DNA from 2 places in the Stenotrophomonas sp. STEN046 genome. Region 1 is predicted to be linked to the other one. Evidence: riboswitches for the same ligand, from Rfam matches in the RefSeq annotation. Region 1 holds a riboswitch; the other holds the start of a gene.
What was found. A riboswitch is a leader RNA that binds a small molecule or an ion and turns the genes downstream of it on or off. The one in region 1 is predicted to bind glycine.

Region 1 (7,370 bases):
ATGTACATCACCACCACGGCCGCCAGGATCAGCCACAAGGTGGACGACAGCGAGCTGCTGAAGGCCGCCGCCGCGCCCTGCAGGCGAAGTTCGATGCTCTGCGGCAGGTTCACCTGCGCGCGCGCGGCGTGCACGGCATCCACCGCTTCGCCCAGCGATGCGCCCGGGGCAAGGTTGAACGACAGCGTGGCCGCCGGGAACTGGCCCACATGATTGCGCAGCAGCGCAGAGGGGCCCACTTCCACCCGCGCTACCGAACCCAGCGGCACGGTCTGCCCGGCGCTGTTGCGCACGCGTAGGACGGTGATGGCGTCCGGTCCCGGCTGGCGCGTGGGATCGGCTTCCAGCACCACCCGGTACTGGCTGGCCTGGGTGAAGATGGTCGAAATCTGGCGTTGCCCATAGGCGTCGTACAGGGCATCGGCCACGGCCTCCACGCTTACGCCCAGGCGCGCCGCCGCATCGCGGTCGATTGCAACGCGCGCCTGCCGACCCTGCATCTGCAGATCGCTGGCGACATCACGCAACGCAGGCGACTGGCGCAGGGCCTGCAGCAGCTTCGGTGTCCAGGTTTCCAGCGTTTCCAGATCCGGCGTGGTCAGGGTGAACTGGTATTGATTGCGGCTTATGCGGTCTTCGATGCCCAGTTCCTGCACCGGTTGCAGGTACAGGGTGATGCCGGGAATCTTCGCCACGCGCTGCTGCAGGCGTGCCATCACCACCTCGGCGCTGTCCCGTTCGCCATGTGGCTTCAGCTCGATCAGCAGGCGGCCGGTGTTGAGCGTGGCGTTGTTGCCGTCAACGCCGATGTACGACGACAGGCTGGCCACGGCCGGGTCCTGCTCGATGGCGCTGGCCAACGCCAGCTGGCGCTCGCGCATGGCCTGGAACGAGATCGCCTGCGGTGCCTCGCTGATGCCCTGCACCAGGCCGGCATCCTGCACCGGGAAGAAGCCCTTGGGCACGGCGAAGTACAGCGCTACGGTCAGGGCGAGGGTGGCCACCGTCGCCAACAGCATCAGCGGTTGCCGTTGCAGCACCCAGCGCAGCTGGCGGTCGTAGAGCGCAATGATGCGATCGAAGACATCAGCTGCATCGGCCTGCCTGGCGTGCGGCTTCAGGAAGCGCGCGCACAGCATCGGCGTCAGCGTCAGCGAGACCAGCAGCGAGATGCCGATCGCCACCGCCAGCGTTACCGCGAACTCGTGGAACAGTGCGCCCACCAGGTCGGCCATGAACAGCAGCGGGATCAGTACCGCGATCAACGAGACCGTCAGCGAGACCAGGGTGAAACCAATCTCACTGGCGCCCTTCAGTGCGGCGTCGCGTGGGCTTTCCCCTTCCTCCAGATGGCGGGCGATGTTCTCCAGCATCACGATCGCATCGTCCACCACGAAACCGGTGGCGATGGTCAGCGCCATCAGGGTGAGGTTGTTGAGCGAATAGCCGGCCAGCAGCATCACCGCGAAGGTGCCGACCAGCGACAGCGGCACTGCAACGCTGGGGATCAGCGTGGCCGGCAGGTTGCGCAGGAACACCCAGGTGACCAGCACCACCAGTGCGATGGCCAGCACCAGTTCCTTCTGCACGCCGCGCACCGAGGCGCGGATCGATTCGGTGCGGTCGCTGAGCACGGTCATCTGCACGCCGGCCGGCAAGGTGGCCTGCAACTGCGGCAGCAGCGCGCGCACCTGCTCGACCACGGCGATCACATTCGCGCCGGGTTGGCGCTGGATGTTCACCAGCACCGCCGGGGTGGTGCCGCGCCATGCTGCCAGCTGCCGGTTCTCGGCGCCGTCGCTGATGGTGGCCACGTCACCCAGGCGCAGCGGTGCGCCCTCGCGCCAGGCCAGCACCAGTGCGCGGTACTCGGCCACGCTGCGCATCTGGTCGTTGGCATCGAGCATCACCGCGCGGATCGGGCCATCGAAGCTGCCCTTGGGCAGGTTGACGTTGGCGGCGGCGATCGCGGTGCGGATGTGGTCCATGCCCAGGCCATTGGCGGCCAGCGCGGCGGGATTGACCTGGATGCGCACGGCGGGCCGCTGGCCACCGGCCAGGCTGACCAGGCCCACGCCGGGCAGCTGCGCCAGGCGCTGTGCGATGCGCGTATCGACCAGATCGTGCACCTGCGGCAGCGAGAGGCCCTGCGAGGTCACGGCCAGCGTCAGGATCGGCGTATCGGCCGGGTTGACCTTGCGGTACACCGGCGGCACCGGCAGATCGCCGGGCAGGAAGCTGCCCGCTGCGTTGATGGCGGCCTGCACATCCTGTTCGGCCACGCCCAGCGATACCTCCAGCCCGAACTGCAGGGTGATCACCGAGGCGCCCCCGGAACTGGTGGACGACAGTTGCTTCAGGCCGGGAATCTGGCCGAGCTGGCGTTCCAGCGGTGCGGTGATGGTGCGCGTGGTCAGTTCGGGACTGGCGCCGGGATACAGCGTGGTGATCTGGATGATCGGGTAGTCGACCTGCGGCAGCGCGGCCACCGGCAACAGTCGATAGGCCAGCATGCCCGACAACAGCAGTGCCACCATCAACAGCGTGGTGGCGACCGGGCGCAGGATGAACGCGCGGGAGAGATTCATGCGCCGGCCCGGGTTGCCGCCTCCTCGCTGATGATCTCCACCGCGGTGCCGTCTTCCAGTCCATCGATGCCTTCGATCACCACCTTGTCGCCGGCCGCCAGGCCGGAGCGCACGGCCACGCGTCCATCATCGGCAGGGCCGAGCACCACGTTGCGGCGTTGCGCCTTGTTGTCCTTGTCGACGATGTGCACGTAATTGCCCTGGCTGCCGAACTGCACGGCGGCATCGGGAATCAGCAGTGCCGGTTGCGTGCCCAGCTGCAGGCGCACATTGACGAACTGGTTGGGGAACAGCCCCTGGTCCGCATTGTCGAACTGTGCACGCAGCTTCAGCGTGCCAGTGGCGGTGTCGATGCGGTTGTCGACGCTGGACAGGGTGCCGTTGGCCAACTGCCTGCGTTCTTCGCGGTCCCAGGTTTCCACTGCCAACGCCGGCTGCGCCTGCACGGCCTCGAGCAGCGCGGGCAGTTCCGGCTCGGGTACGGTGAACAGCACGCTGATCGGTGCAGTCTGCGCGAGCGTCACCAGGCCTTCGGTATCGCTGGCATGTACCAAGTTGCCCACATCCAGGCGGCGCAGGCCGATGCGCCCACTGACAGGCGCGACGATGCGGGTGTACTGCAGCTGCAGTTTGGCTTCGTCTACTGTGGCCTGGTCACTGAGGCGGCGTCCCTGCAGCTGCCGCACCTTGCTCTGCTGGTCGCTCAGTTCCTGTGCCGAAACGTAGTTCTGGCGCTGCAGTTCACGGTAGCGCTGCAGCTGTCGTTCGGCGTTCTCCAGCTCAGCCAGGTTCTGCTGCTGGGTGCCTTGTGCCTGCGCCAGTTTCACTTCATACGGCCGAGGGTCGATCTGCGCCAACAGGTCGCCCGCTTTCACCTGCTGCCCTTCCTGGAAATGCAGGCGCAGCAGCTCGCCATCCACGCGGCTGCGCACCACCACGCTGTGCAGGGGCGTTACCGTACCGACCGCCTTCAACCGCAGCACCAGCGGCTCGGCGCTGGCCCGGGCGATGCGCACCGGCACCGTCTTGCCGCTGCCTTCGCCCTTGCTGGCCACCTCGGTGCGCGGCCACAGCCACGCGGCCAGGGCGGCAACGAGGGCGAGACTGGCTAGCGCCAGCAACGGGCGGGCGCGACGGAAGCGGGAATTTTCGGCGACAGACATGCGGCATCCTGCGCCCTGCGCGGGCAGGGACATGCGGGCCCGTCGGCACGGCATGTGCCACGGGCAGCGGGGGAGGGGGTGTCTGGCGGGGCCGCGGGCGCGGCGTGGCTGGATGCCGTCGCGCGTGCGACGGGGCGACAATGGTAGCCAATCAGGCCGGCGATTACCGCATGACCAACGTCATGCAGCGCAAACGGTAGTGCCGGCCGCTGGCAGGCAACCGCACGATCCGCAATGGCTCAATGCACCTCGTCGTGGTACACGAACTTCGGCATTTCCCAGCGGTAATGGATCGCCAGCAGGCGCAGCGCGAAGCCGCCGCCCAGGCAGCACAGGATCGCGGTGGCATCGGCCACGCCCCAATGCAGCAACAGCAGATACACCGCGCCGGTCAGCAGTGAGATGATCGCGTACAGCTCTTTCTGGAAGATCAGCGGCACCTCGTTGCAGAGGATGTCGCGCAGCACGCCGCCGAAGGCGCCGGTCAGCATGCCGGCAATCAGCACGATCGGCAGCGCATGTCCGGCCTCGCGCGCGATCGAGCAGCCGATCAGGGTGAAGGCGATCAGGCCCAGGCCATCGAGCACCAGGAAGGTGCGGCGGAAGTGGTGCATCCAGCGTGCGACCCAGGTGGCGATCAGCGCCGCACACACGGTGAAGCCCAGGTACTCGGGATGCTTCACCCAGCCCAGCGGATAGTGGCCGAGCAGGATGTCGCGCAGCGAACCACCGCCAAGTGCGGTGACACAGGCGATCATGACCACGCCGAACAGGTCCATGCGGCGGCGGCCGGCGGACAGGGCGCCGGTCATGGCTTCGGCGGAAATGGCGATCAGGTAGATGATGGACAACAACATGGGACAGGCTCCGGGCGCGGTGTGGCCGGCCATGCGCGTATACCGCCACTGCCTGCGCAATGACGGGATGACGATGACCGGTGCCGCTCCCGCTGTCCTTTTGCCTGAGAGTTCAGCGGCATGGGCCGCGTGCCCCTTCGGCGGATCGTCCCGGGCATGCCCGGTGACCTCTCTCCAGCTCGGCGAGTCGAATGCATGGTTGGTGGGATTCCAGCCCACCGGCCTGAGCGATCATGGGAGCCTGCGCCTTCGGCGGGCGCCAGCGCGGCGCCTCTCTCCTGCATTCGGGCGCCAGTATATCCGCTGCAGTGCAGCACGGCATAATCCGGCCATGGCCCGCCCCTCCGCTCCCTGGTTCCTGTACCTGCTCGAATGCCGCGACGGCAGCTATTACGCGGGCATCAGCACCGATGTGGAGGCGCGCTTTGCCGCCCACCTGGCCGGCAAGGGCGCGCGCTACACCCGGTCCCGCCCGCCGCTGCGGATCCTGGCGGTGCGTGCGTACCCGGACCGCTCCGCCGCCTCGCGCGCCGAATGGGAGCTCAAGCGGCAGCCGCGCGAACGCAAGCTGGCCTGGTTGCAGGCGCCAGCCGAAACACTTCTGTAGATCCACGCCATGCGTGGATGGGCTACCCGGCCCATGCGATGATCGCCCCGCGCCCAGAGCTGGAGACCCGGATGTCCACGATTGCCCTGCTGCTCGCACTATCCGCAGCAACGAGCCCCGCTGCCGACCCGGCCACGATCGCGGCCATCGAAGCCACCTGCCACGACTACGTCGACGGTCAGCTGGAAGCCGACCCGCAGCGCGTCGCCCGCTCCCTGCATCCGGACCTGGCCAAGCGCGCGGTGCTTGGCGATACACCCGACGAGCGCCTGGGCCTGCGCCGGATGTCGAAGGAGGAACTGGTCTCGTTGACCAGGCAGGGCGCGCTGAAAACGCCGAAGGATCAATGGGACCGTCGTTGCACGGTGCTGGACGTGACCGGCAACGCCGCCTCGGTACGGCTGGAAACCCCGTGGTTCGTCGACTACTTCCACATGGGCCGCTTCGACCAGCGCTGGGTCATCGTCAACGCGCTGTGGTATCCGAAACCGAAGGTGCCGTAGAGCCGAGCCCATGCTCGGCTGCACTTCGTTCGGATTGCAGAAGCCGAGCATGGGCTCGGCTCTACAGGGGCACGCCGCGCGTGGACCCTACCGCTTCGGCCGCCGGTCGTCCTGATCATCACCAAAAATGATGCGCGCGCTGCGCTGGTAGCTCCAGTACGCCACCGCCCAGTTCAGCAGCACCACGACGCGGTTGCGGAAGCCGATCAGGAAGAACACGTGCGCGGCCAGCCAGAACCACCAGGCCAGCACGCCCGACAGCTGCAGCCTGCCCAGATGCACGATCGCGGCCATGCGGCCGATGGTGGCCAGGTTGCCGAAATCGGCGTACTTGAACGGCCCCGGTGCCGGCTTGTCATGCAGGCGTGCGCGCAGGGTATCGGCCACGTACTTGCCCATCTGCTTGGCGGCGGGCGCAACGCCGGGTACCGGCTTGCCGTTGGCCTGGTTCAGTGCGGCCAGGTCGCCTGCCACGAACAGTTCGGGATGGCCGGGCAGGGTCAGGTCGGGTTGCACCTGCACGCGACCGGCGCGGTCCAGCGGTACATCCAGTGTTCGCGCCAGCGGTGAGGCGGCTACACCGGCGGCCCAGACCACGGTGCGCGCCGGCACGAACTGGTCGCCCAGCTTGAACCCCTGGCTGTCGATATCGCTTACCGGCGTGCCGGTCATCACTTCCACGCCCAGCTTTTCCAGCTGCCGGCGCGCCTTCAGCGAAAGCACTTCGGGGAAGGTGGACAGCACGCGCGGGCCGGCTTCGACCAGCCGTACCTTGGCGCTGGCCGGATCGATATGCCGGAATTCATTGCGCAGCGTGTGCCGGGCGATTTCGGCCAGGGTGCCGGCAAGTTCCACACCGGTGGGGCCGCCGCCGACCACGGCAAAACTCAGCCACGCGGCCTTCTTCGCCGGGTCCGGTTCGGCCTCGGCGCGCTCGAAGGCCAGCAGCAGCTTGCGGCGCAGCGCGATGGCATCGTCCAGCGTCTTCAGGCCGGGCGCATCGTCGGCCCACTGGTCATTGCCGAAGTAGGCATGGGTCGCACCGGTGGCCAGCAGCAGGCTGTCGTAGTCCAGCGCGCTGCCATCGGCCATGCGCACCTGGCGTGCGTCCTTGTCGATGGCCACCACTTCGCCAAGGCGCACTTCCACATTGCGCTGATGGCCGAGGATATGGCGCAGCGGCGCAGCGATATCCGGCGCAGACAGTCCAGCGGTGGCCACCTGGTACAGCAGCGGCTGGAACAGGTGGTGGTTGCGGCGGTCGACCAGGGTGATGCGTATGCGTTCGCGGGCCAGCGCACGGGTAGCCCACAGGCCGGCAAAACCGCCGCCGACAACGACCAGGTGGGGGACGCGATCACGACTCATCGACTCACTCCAGGGGGGCATGGGGAAAGTGACTGGCATCTTCGCATGGCCGGTCGTTGTCACGTCAGCGTGTGTCCGGATCGGCGATACTCGGGTTCAGGCAACCACCCGCGAGCAGCCCATGAGCGAACCGGAAAAGCGCATCGCCCTGTTGATCGACGCCGACAACGCGCCGGCCTCGAAGATCGACGAAGTCCTGGCCGAAGTGGCCCGCTATGGCGTGGCCAACGTGCGGCGTGCCTACGGCAACTGGAAGAGCCCCCGCTTGAAGGGCTGGGAGGCGG
Region 2 (7,370 bases), on a different contig from region 1:
TCGCATTGATCGGCGCGCAGCTGGCGGATGGTGTAGGTGCGCATCGGCGGCCGCAGGCTGTCGGGCAACGTGCGGTAGCGCCGGTACCAGTCCTCGCCGCGGGGCACTTCCGGCACCTGCTGGCCGGGCAAGGGGAAAAACACCTTGATCCGCTGGTCCGGCCCCTCGGTCTTCATCCCCGCCACGTCGACGCCGGTGAACACCATGCGGTCCAGCGAAGGAGAAAGGACGCGGCGCTCCTTCAGCGCCACCTCGAACAGGCGGTAGGTCTGCTGTGCAGCCATGGGGGTACCTCATGCAACGACATCGGATTGGCTGGCTGTCGTGCATCCACGTACCGGCTGGCTGGAATCCCCAGCCTAGTCCGGTTGCTGCCCGTTGCCGGGCCTTGCAGGCCTGCCGGCCTGCCCTACCCCTGCATGCTGCCCGTTACGCCGTGCCCACTGCCTGCGATGCACGCTCGCGCCGGTGCTCCCAGTACCAGAACACGAAGCCTGCGGCGAAGAAACCGGCCTGGCCCAGCGCCAAGTGCAGCGGACTACCGTGCAGCAGCGGCGACACAAGGCCGGCCACCACCGTGCTGATCATCAGCTGCACGAACGCCTGCAGCGACGAGGCCAGGCCGCGCTGCTGGGGGTACATGTCCAGCACGGCCAGCGCCAGGATCGGGAAGATCAACGCCATGCCCATGCCACCCAGGAAGATCGGCATCACCGCCCAGGGCAGTGCGAACTGCGGCGCCAGGCTGACGTAACCGATGTTCAGCAGTGCAGACAGCGCACACAGGGTGAACCCGATGGAAACCTGGCGGGTCGGTGTGCTGTGCCCGGCCATGCGCCCGGACAGGAACGAACCGGTGGTCATGCCGCCGATGGTGGGAATGAACAACCACGCAAACCCGCCCTCACCCAGGTGCAGGTGCTGCATCACGATGGCCGGCGCCGAGGAGATGTACAGGAAGATGCCGCCGAAGCCGATGCTGCCGGCCAGCGCCAGGCGCAGGAAACGCGGGTTGAAGCCGATGCGCACGTAATCGCGCATCAGCGTGCGCGGGGACAACCCCACCCGCGCGTGTGGCGGATGGGTTTCCGGCAGGAACCGCGCCGTGGCCGCCAGCAGCACCAGCGAGAACACCACCAGGAACCAGAAGATCAGCGGCCAACCGGCGCCACTGAGCAGGATCCAGCCGCCAATGATCGGCGCGATGGCCGGAGCGATGCCGAACAGCATCGACACCTGGCTCATCAGCCGCTGGGCATCGTGGCCGTGGTACAGGTCGCGGATGACGGCGCGCCCGACGATCATGCCCACGCCGGCCGACAGGCCCTGCAGCGCGCGGAAGGCCAGCAGCGTGGTCAGGTCGGTGGACAGTGCACAGCCCACCGAGGCGCCGACGAACACCACCAGCCCCCCCAGGATCACCCGCTTGCGGCCCCAGGCATCGGACAGCGGGCCATGTGCAAGGCTCATCAGGCCGTAGAACAGCAGGTACACGCTGATGGTCTGCTGCACGGCGACCTCGTCCACCGCCAGGCGCTCGGCCAGCTGCGGGAACGCAGGAAAGATGGTGTCGATCGAGAACGGACCGAACATGGCAAGGCCGGCGAGCAGCAGGGCCATGCGGCGGGTGGAAGGAGCAACAGCGGCGGTCATCGGGCAAGCGTCCGGCAGGGCCATGCGCGGCACGCACGGCGGGCGCCGATCCCCTGCAGCAGGGACGGCGCCAGATGAATACGAGAATCCGGCCATCATAGGTGGGTAATGCGCCCGGCGCCATGCACAGCTGCACAAAACGCACGCCCGGGCCATCGGCCATTCAGCCCCACAGGGCCGCAAAAGGCCACCGTCGGGCAGCGGCAACGGGCTATAATCGGCGGGCAACACGGTGGGAGAAGCGGAACACCGCTGCCGAAGGCGCAACGCCCGTAATCGCTCAGGCCCGATACCACCCGTAACAGAACTCTGGAGAGACCGGTTCGATCCGGCGCCGAAGGGGCACGAAGCTGCGGTCCGCCGCGCTTTTAAACTCTCAGGCAAAAGGACAGAGGGGCGCCCGCAGACCGCCGACCGGCGGCTTGTGCCCGTGCGTGTGCCCTTTCCTGACGGATCCTTCGCCATGTCCCAGAACACCCCTTCCCTGCGTGAGCTCGAGCATCATTCGGCCTTCGTCGAGCGCCACATCGGCCCCAACGATGCGGAGATCGCGCAGATGCTCGGCGTCATCGGCCACGCCTCGCTGGATGCGATGACCGATGCCATCGTGCCGGCCAAGATCAAGTCGCCGGCACCGCTGGCGCTGCCGGAGTCGATCACCGAAGTGCAGGCGCTGGCCAAGATCCGCGCGATCGCCGACAAGAACACCGTGCTGCGCAGCTTCATCGGCCAGGGCTACTACGGTACCCACACGCCGAACGTGATCCTGCGCAACATCCTGGAAAATCCGGCCTGGTACACCGCCTACACCCCGTACCAGGCGGAAATCTCGCAGGGCCGCATGGAAGCGCTGATCAACTTCCAGACCCTGTGCGCCGACCTGACCGGCATGGAAATCGCCAACGCCTCGCTGCTGGACGAAGCGACCGCCGCGGCCGAAGCGATGACCCTGGCCAAGCGTTCAGCCAAGTCGAAGTCGGACACCTTCTTCGTGCACGACGCTGTGCACCCGCAGACGCTGGAACTGCTGCGCACGCGCGCAGAACCGCTCGGCATCGTGCTGCGCGTGGGTACGCCGGCCGAAGCGCTGGAAGCGGACGGCTTCGGCCTGCTGCTGCAGTACCCGGATACCTTCGGCCAGGTCGGCGACTACAAGGCGCTGGTCGATGCCGTGCACGCACGCGGCGGCCTGGTGGCCGTGGCCACCGATCTGCTGGCGCTGACCCTGCTGGCTGCACCCGGTGAATGGGGCGCGGACATCGTGGTCGGCAACAGCCAGCGTTTCGGCGTGCCGTTCGGCTTCGGTGGCCCGCACGCTGCGTTCATGGCCTGCCGTGATGCCTACAAGCGTTCGATGCCGGGCCGCCTGATCGGCGTGTCGATCGACGCACAGGGCAACCCGGCCTACCGCCTGACCCTGCAGACCCGCGAGCAGCACATCCGTCGCGAGAAGGCCACCTCCAACATCTGCACCGCGCAGGTGCTGCTGGCGGTGATGGCCTCGATGTATGCCGTCTACCACGGCCCGGAAGGCCTGACCCGCATCGCCCGCCGCACCCACCGCCTGGCCTCGATCCTTGCCAGCGCGCTGCGCAGTGCCGGCGTGCAGGTCGGTGGCGACTTCTTCGACACCCTGCATGTCACCGGCGTGCACGCCGATGAGATCCACGCCAAGGCCCGTGCCGCCGGTTACAACCTGCGTGCGATCGACAGCGACTCGGTCGGCATCAGCTTGGACGAAACCACCACCCGCGCCGACATCGTGGCCGTGGCGTCGGTGTTCGGCGCTTCGCTGGATGTGGACGCACTGGATGCCAGCACCGCCGACGCGCTGCCGGCCGGCCTGCTGCGCCAGTCTGAGTTCCTGACCCACCCGGTGTTCAACACCCACCACAGCGAGCACGAACTGCTGCGCTACCTGCGTTCGCTGGCCGACAAGGACCTGGCGATGGACCGCACGATGATCCCGCTGGGCTCGTGCACGATGAAGCTCAATGCCACCGCCGAGATGATCCCGGTGACCTGGCCGGAGTTCTCGCAGATCCATCCGCTGGTGCCGGCCGAGCAGGCGCTGGGCTACAAGGAACTGATCGAGTCGCTGGAAGCGATGCTGGTCGAGTGCACCGGCTACGACGCGGTGAGCCTGCAGCCGAACTCCGGCGCGCAGGGCGAGTACGCCGGCCTGCTGGCGATCCGTGCCTACCATCGCTCGCGCGGCGAAGACCATCGTGACATCTGCCTGATCCCGGATTCGGCGCACGGCACCAACCCGGCCTCGGCACAGATGTGCGGCATGAAGGTGGTGGTGACCAAGACCGACGCCAACGGCAATGTCGATGTGGAAGACATCCGCCTCAATGCCGAGAAGTACAGCGACCGCCTGGCCGCGATCATGATGACCTACCCGTCCACGCACGGCGTGTTCGAGGAAGAAGTGGTGGAGATCTGCGAGATCATCCACAAGCACGGCGGCCAGGTGTACACCGACGGTGCCAACATGAACGCCCTGGTCGGCGTGGCCAAGCCGGGCAAGTGGGGTTCGGACGTTTCCCACCTGAACCTGCACAAGACCTTCTGCATCCCGCACGGCGGCGGCGGCCCGGGCGTTGGCCCGTGTGCGGTCAAGGAGCACCTGGCTCCGTTCCTGCCGGGCAAGCTGGGTGACAACGGCCCGGTCGGCATGGTCAGCGCGGCCAGCTTCGGCAGCGCCTCTATCCTGCCGATCAGCTGGATGTACATCGCGATGATGGGCACCGAAGGCCTGCGCAAGGCGACCCAGGTCGCCCAGCTCAACGCCAACTACATCGCCAAGCGCCTGGCCCCGCACTTCAAGACCCTGTACACCGGCCGCAATGGCCTGGTCGCGCACGAGTGCATCCTGGACGTGCGTCCGCTGGAGAAGACCAGCGGCATCGGCGCCGAGGACGTGGCCAAGCGCCTGATCGACTTCGGCTTCCATGCCCCGACGCTGAGCTTCCCGGTGGCCGGCACGCTGATGGTCGAGCCGACCGAGAGCGAATCGCTGCACGAACTGGACCGCTTCATCGACGCGATGATCCAGATCCGTGAAGAGATCACCGCGATCGAAGACGGCCGCCTGGACCGCGAGGACAACCCGCTGAAGAACGCGCCGCACACCGCCACTGCGGTGACCGCCAGCGAGTGGACCCACGCCTACCCGCGTGAACTGGCAGCGTTCCCGCTGCCGAGCCTGAAGCTGCAGAAGTACTGGCCGCCGGTGGCACGCGTGGACAACGTGTACGGCGACAAGAACGTGATGTGTGCGTGCATCCCGGTCGACGCCTACAAGGATGATGAAGTGGAGGCATAAGCCTTCGTCGCCCTGGCAACGGAACGGCCCGCGCAAGCGGGCCGTATTCGTTTACCGGTAGCGCCGGGCCATGCCCGGCGAGCGCAGCGGCAGAACGCATCACGGGTCCGGCATCTGCCCCAGGCTCAGCTGCCACGAGACGCCGAAGCGATCCTGCACCCAGCCGTAGCGGCTGCTGAAATCATGTTCGCCGAGAGGCATCAGCCAATGCCCTCCGTCGCCCAGCACGCGCGCGGCACGATCAAGCTGCTCGGCGCTGGCGAACTCCACAAACAGCGACAGGGAGGGGGTGAAGGTGAAGGCGTGCACATCCAGGCTGTCAAAGCACAGGTAGTGGGTACCGCCCAGCACGAAGATGGCCTGGCGCACCTGGCCCGGCACACCTGCGCCTGCGCCTTCGGAATGGCGCTGCAGGGCCAGCAGGCGGAAATCGGAAAAGGCTTCGGCGTACAGCGCCAGCGCCGCTTCGGCCTGGCCGGTGAACATCAGGAAGGGGCGGCTGCGCAGCATGCGGTGCTCCTGGTCGAGGGGCCGGTGACGACCCACACGGTCAGCATGGCAGGGCGCATGTGCGCAGGGTGTATCGGTGGCGCCGGGCCATGCCCGGCGGCATCGATCAGGCCTCGCGCAGGCGCCGGGCGATGGCGCTGCTGGCGGCGATGGTTGCCGTCAGCGCCACCATCGACAGGAATTGCAGGCGGGTGTGCGATTCGCTCAGCAGCAGGCCGAAGATCAGCGCCAGCACGGCCAGACCGATCACGGTCAACCACGGGAAGCCGGCCATGCGGAACGGCAGGCGGGTGCCCAGGCGGTCGGCACGGCGGCGCAGCACCAGCTGCGAAACCAGCGACAGCGTCCACACCAGCAGGCAGGTGGAGCCGACGATGTTCAGCAGCACCGGCAGTACCTTGTCCGGGAACAGCAGTTCCATCACCGTGGCGGCGAAGCCGAACAGCACGCTGGCCAGCACGGCGATCACCGGCACCTGGCGCGGGTCGGTCCAGCCCAGTACTGCCGGTGCCTCGCGGCGCTGTGCCAGCGAGTACATCATGCGCGAGGCACCGTAGAGGTTGGCATTGAGCGCCGACAGCAGCGCGATCACCGCGATCAGGGTGATGGCGGTGGCTGCACCGGGAATGTTGGCCACATCCAGAACGGCGGCAAACGGCGACTTCAGGGCTTCACTGGTCCACGGCACCACCGCGATGATGACGCTGAGCGAACCGATGTAGAACACCAGGATGCGCCAGGCCACGGTGCGGATGGCGCGGGCGATGCTGCGCTCCGGGTCTTCGGTTTCAGCAGCGGCGACAGCGACGATCTCAGTGCCACCGAAGGCAAACACGACAACCAGCAGGGCCGCGCCGATGCCGGCCAGTCCCTTCGGTGCGAAGCCACCATGCTCGGTGAAATTGCTCAGCCCCGGCGACGCCACCTGCGGCAGCCAGCCCATCAGCAGGGCAATACCGACAGCGATGAAGGCAAGGATCGCCGCCACCTTGAGGATCGCGAACCAGAACTCGAACTCGCCGAAGTTCTTCACCCCGAGCAGGTTGATGGCAGTGAAGAACAGCATGAAGGCCAGCGCCGCCATCGGCACCGGCACCACCGGCCAGACCGTGGCCAGCAGGCCGGCCGCACCCACCGCTTCGGCGGCGATCACGATCACCAGCTGCACCCACCACAGCCAGCCCACGGTGGCCCCGGCGGTGGCGCCCATGGCATCGGCTGCATAGACCGAAAACGCGCCACTGGTGGGCTTGGCCGCCGCCATCTCGCCCAGTGCGTTCATCACGATGATCACCAGCGCACCGGCCACCAGGTAGGACACCAGCACCGCCGGACCGGCCGCCTGCACACCCACGCCCGAACCCAGGAACAGGCCGGCGCCGATCGCGCTGCCCAGGCCCATCATGATCAGCTGCCGCGGCTTGAGCGAATGGCCGAGGCGGGAGGGCGAGGTGCTGGAATTGGGGGTGGCGGGCATCGGCAGGGCTGGCGGCGGCTACAGGGGCGTCACCTTACAGTGTCCGGCGGCCGCCGGGATAGGCACAGCGCAGCAGGAAACTCAGGCCGGTACCGGCTCGCCGATGCTGTCGCCGATACGGGCCCGGTAGGCGCGCGGCGAGAAACCGGTTTCGGCCTTGAACTTGCGGGTGAACGCGCTCTGATCGCTGAAGCCGCAGGCCTGGCCGATGCAGGCGATGCTCTCGTTGCCGTGCAGCAGGTGCATGGCCATCTGGATCCGCAGGCGGGTCAGCACCTGCTGCGGGGTCATCTGGAACACCTTGCGGAAACTGCGCTCCAGCTTGGAAAGCGAGAAACCGGTGATGTCCAGCAGGGTCTGCATGCGCACGTTCTCGGCGTAGTGCGCATTGAGATGGGC

Region 2: it holds a riboswitch for glycine, as region 1 does, so the genes downstream of both, gcvP (aminomethyl-transferring glycine dehydrogenase) here and ACVOLJ_RS03890 (trimeric intracellular cation channel family protein) in region 1, are expected to answer to the same signal.

Annotation. Positions count from the first base shown of each region.
Region 1 is NZ_JBRRDR010000004.1:151,739-159,108, forward strand. Features, by position in the region: gene ACVOLJ_RS03880 (multidrug efflux RND transporter permease subunit) at 1-2,588, opposite strand, end outside; gene ACVOLJ_RS03885 (MdtA/MuxA family multidrug efflux RND transporter periplasmic adaptor subunit) at 2,585-3,751, opposite strand; gene ACVOLJ_RS03890 (trimeric intracellular cation channel family protein) at 3,991-4,608, opposite strand; glycine riboswitch at 4,691-4,796, opposite strand; glycine riboswitch at 4,810-4,899, opposite strand; gene ACVOLJ_RS03895 (GIY-YIG nuclease family protein) at 4,940-5,215, shown strand; gene ACVOLJ_RS03900 (nuclear transport factor 2 family protein) at 5,287-5,718, shown strand; gene ACVOLJ_RS03905 (NAD(P)/FAD-dependent oxidoreductase) at 5,806-7,086, opposite strand; gene ACVOLJ_RS03910 (NYN domain-containing protein) at 7,208-7,370, shown strand, end outside.
Region 2 is NZ_JBRRDR010000012.1:3,674-11,043, forward strand. Features, by position in the region: gene ACVOLJ_RS08125 (siderophore-interacting protein) at 1-284, opposite strand, end outside; gene ACVOLJ_RS08130 (multidrug effflux MFS transporter) at 430-1,653, opposite strand; glycine riboswitch at 1,953-2,055, shown strand; gene gcvP (aminomethyl-transferring glycine dehydrogenase) at 2,117-4,984, shown strand; gene ACVOLJ_RS08140 (VOC family protein) at 5,084-5,494, opposite strand; gene ACVOLJ_RS08145 (amino acid permease) at 5,601-6,971, opposite strand; gene ACVOLJ_RS08150 (PAS domain-containing protein) at 7,053-7,370, opposite strand, start outside.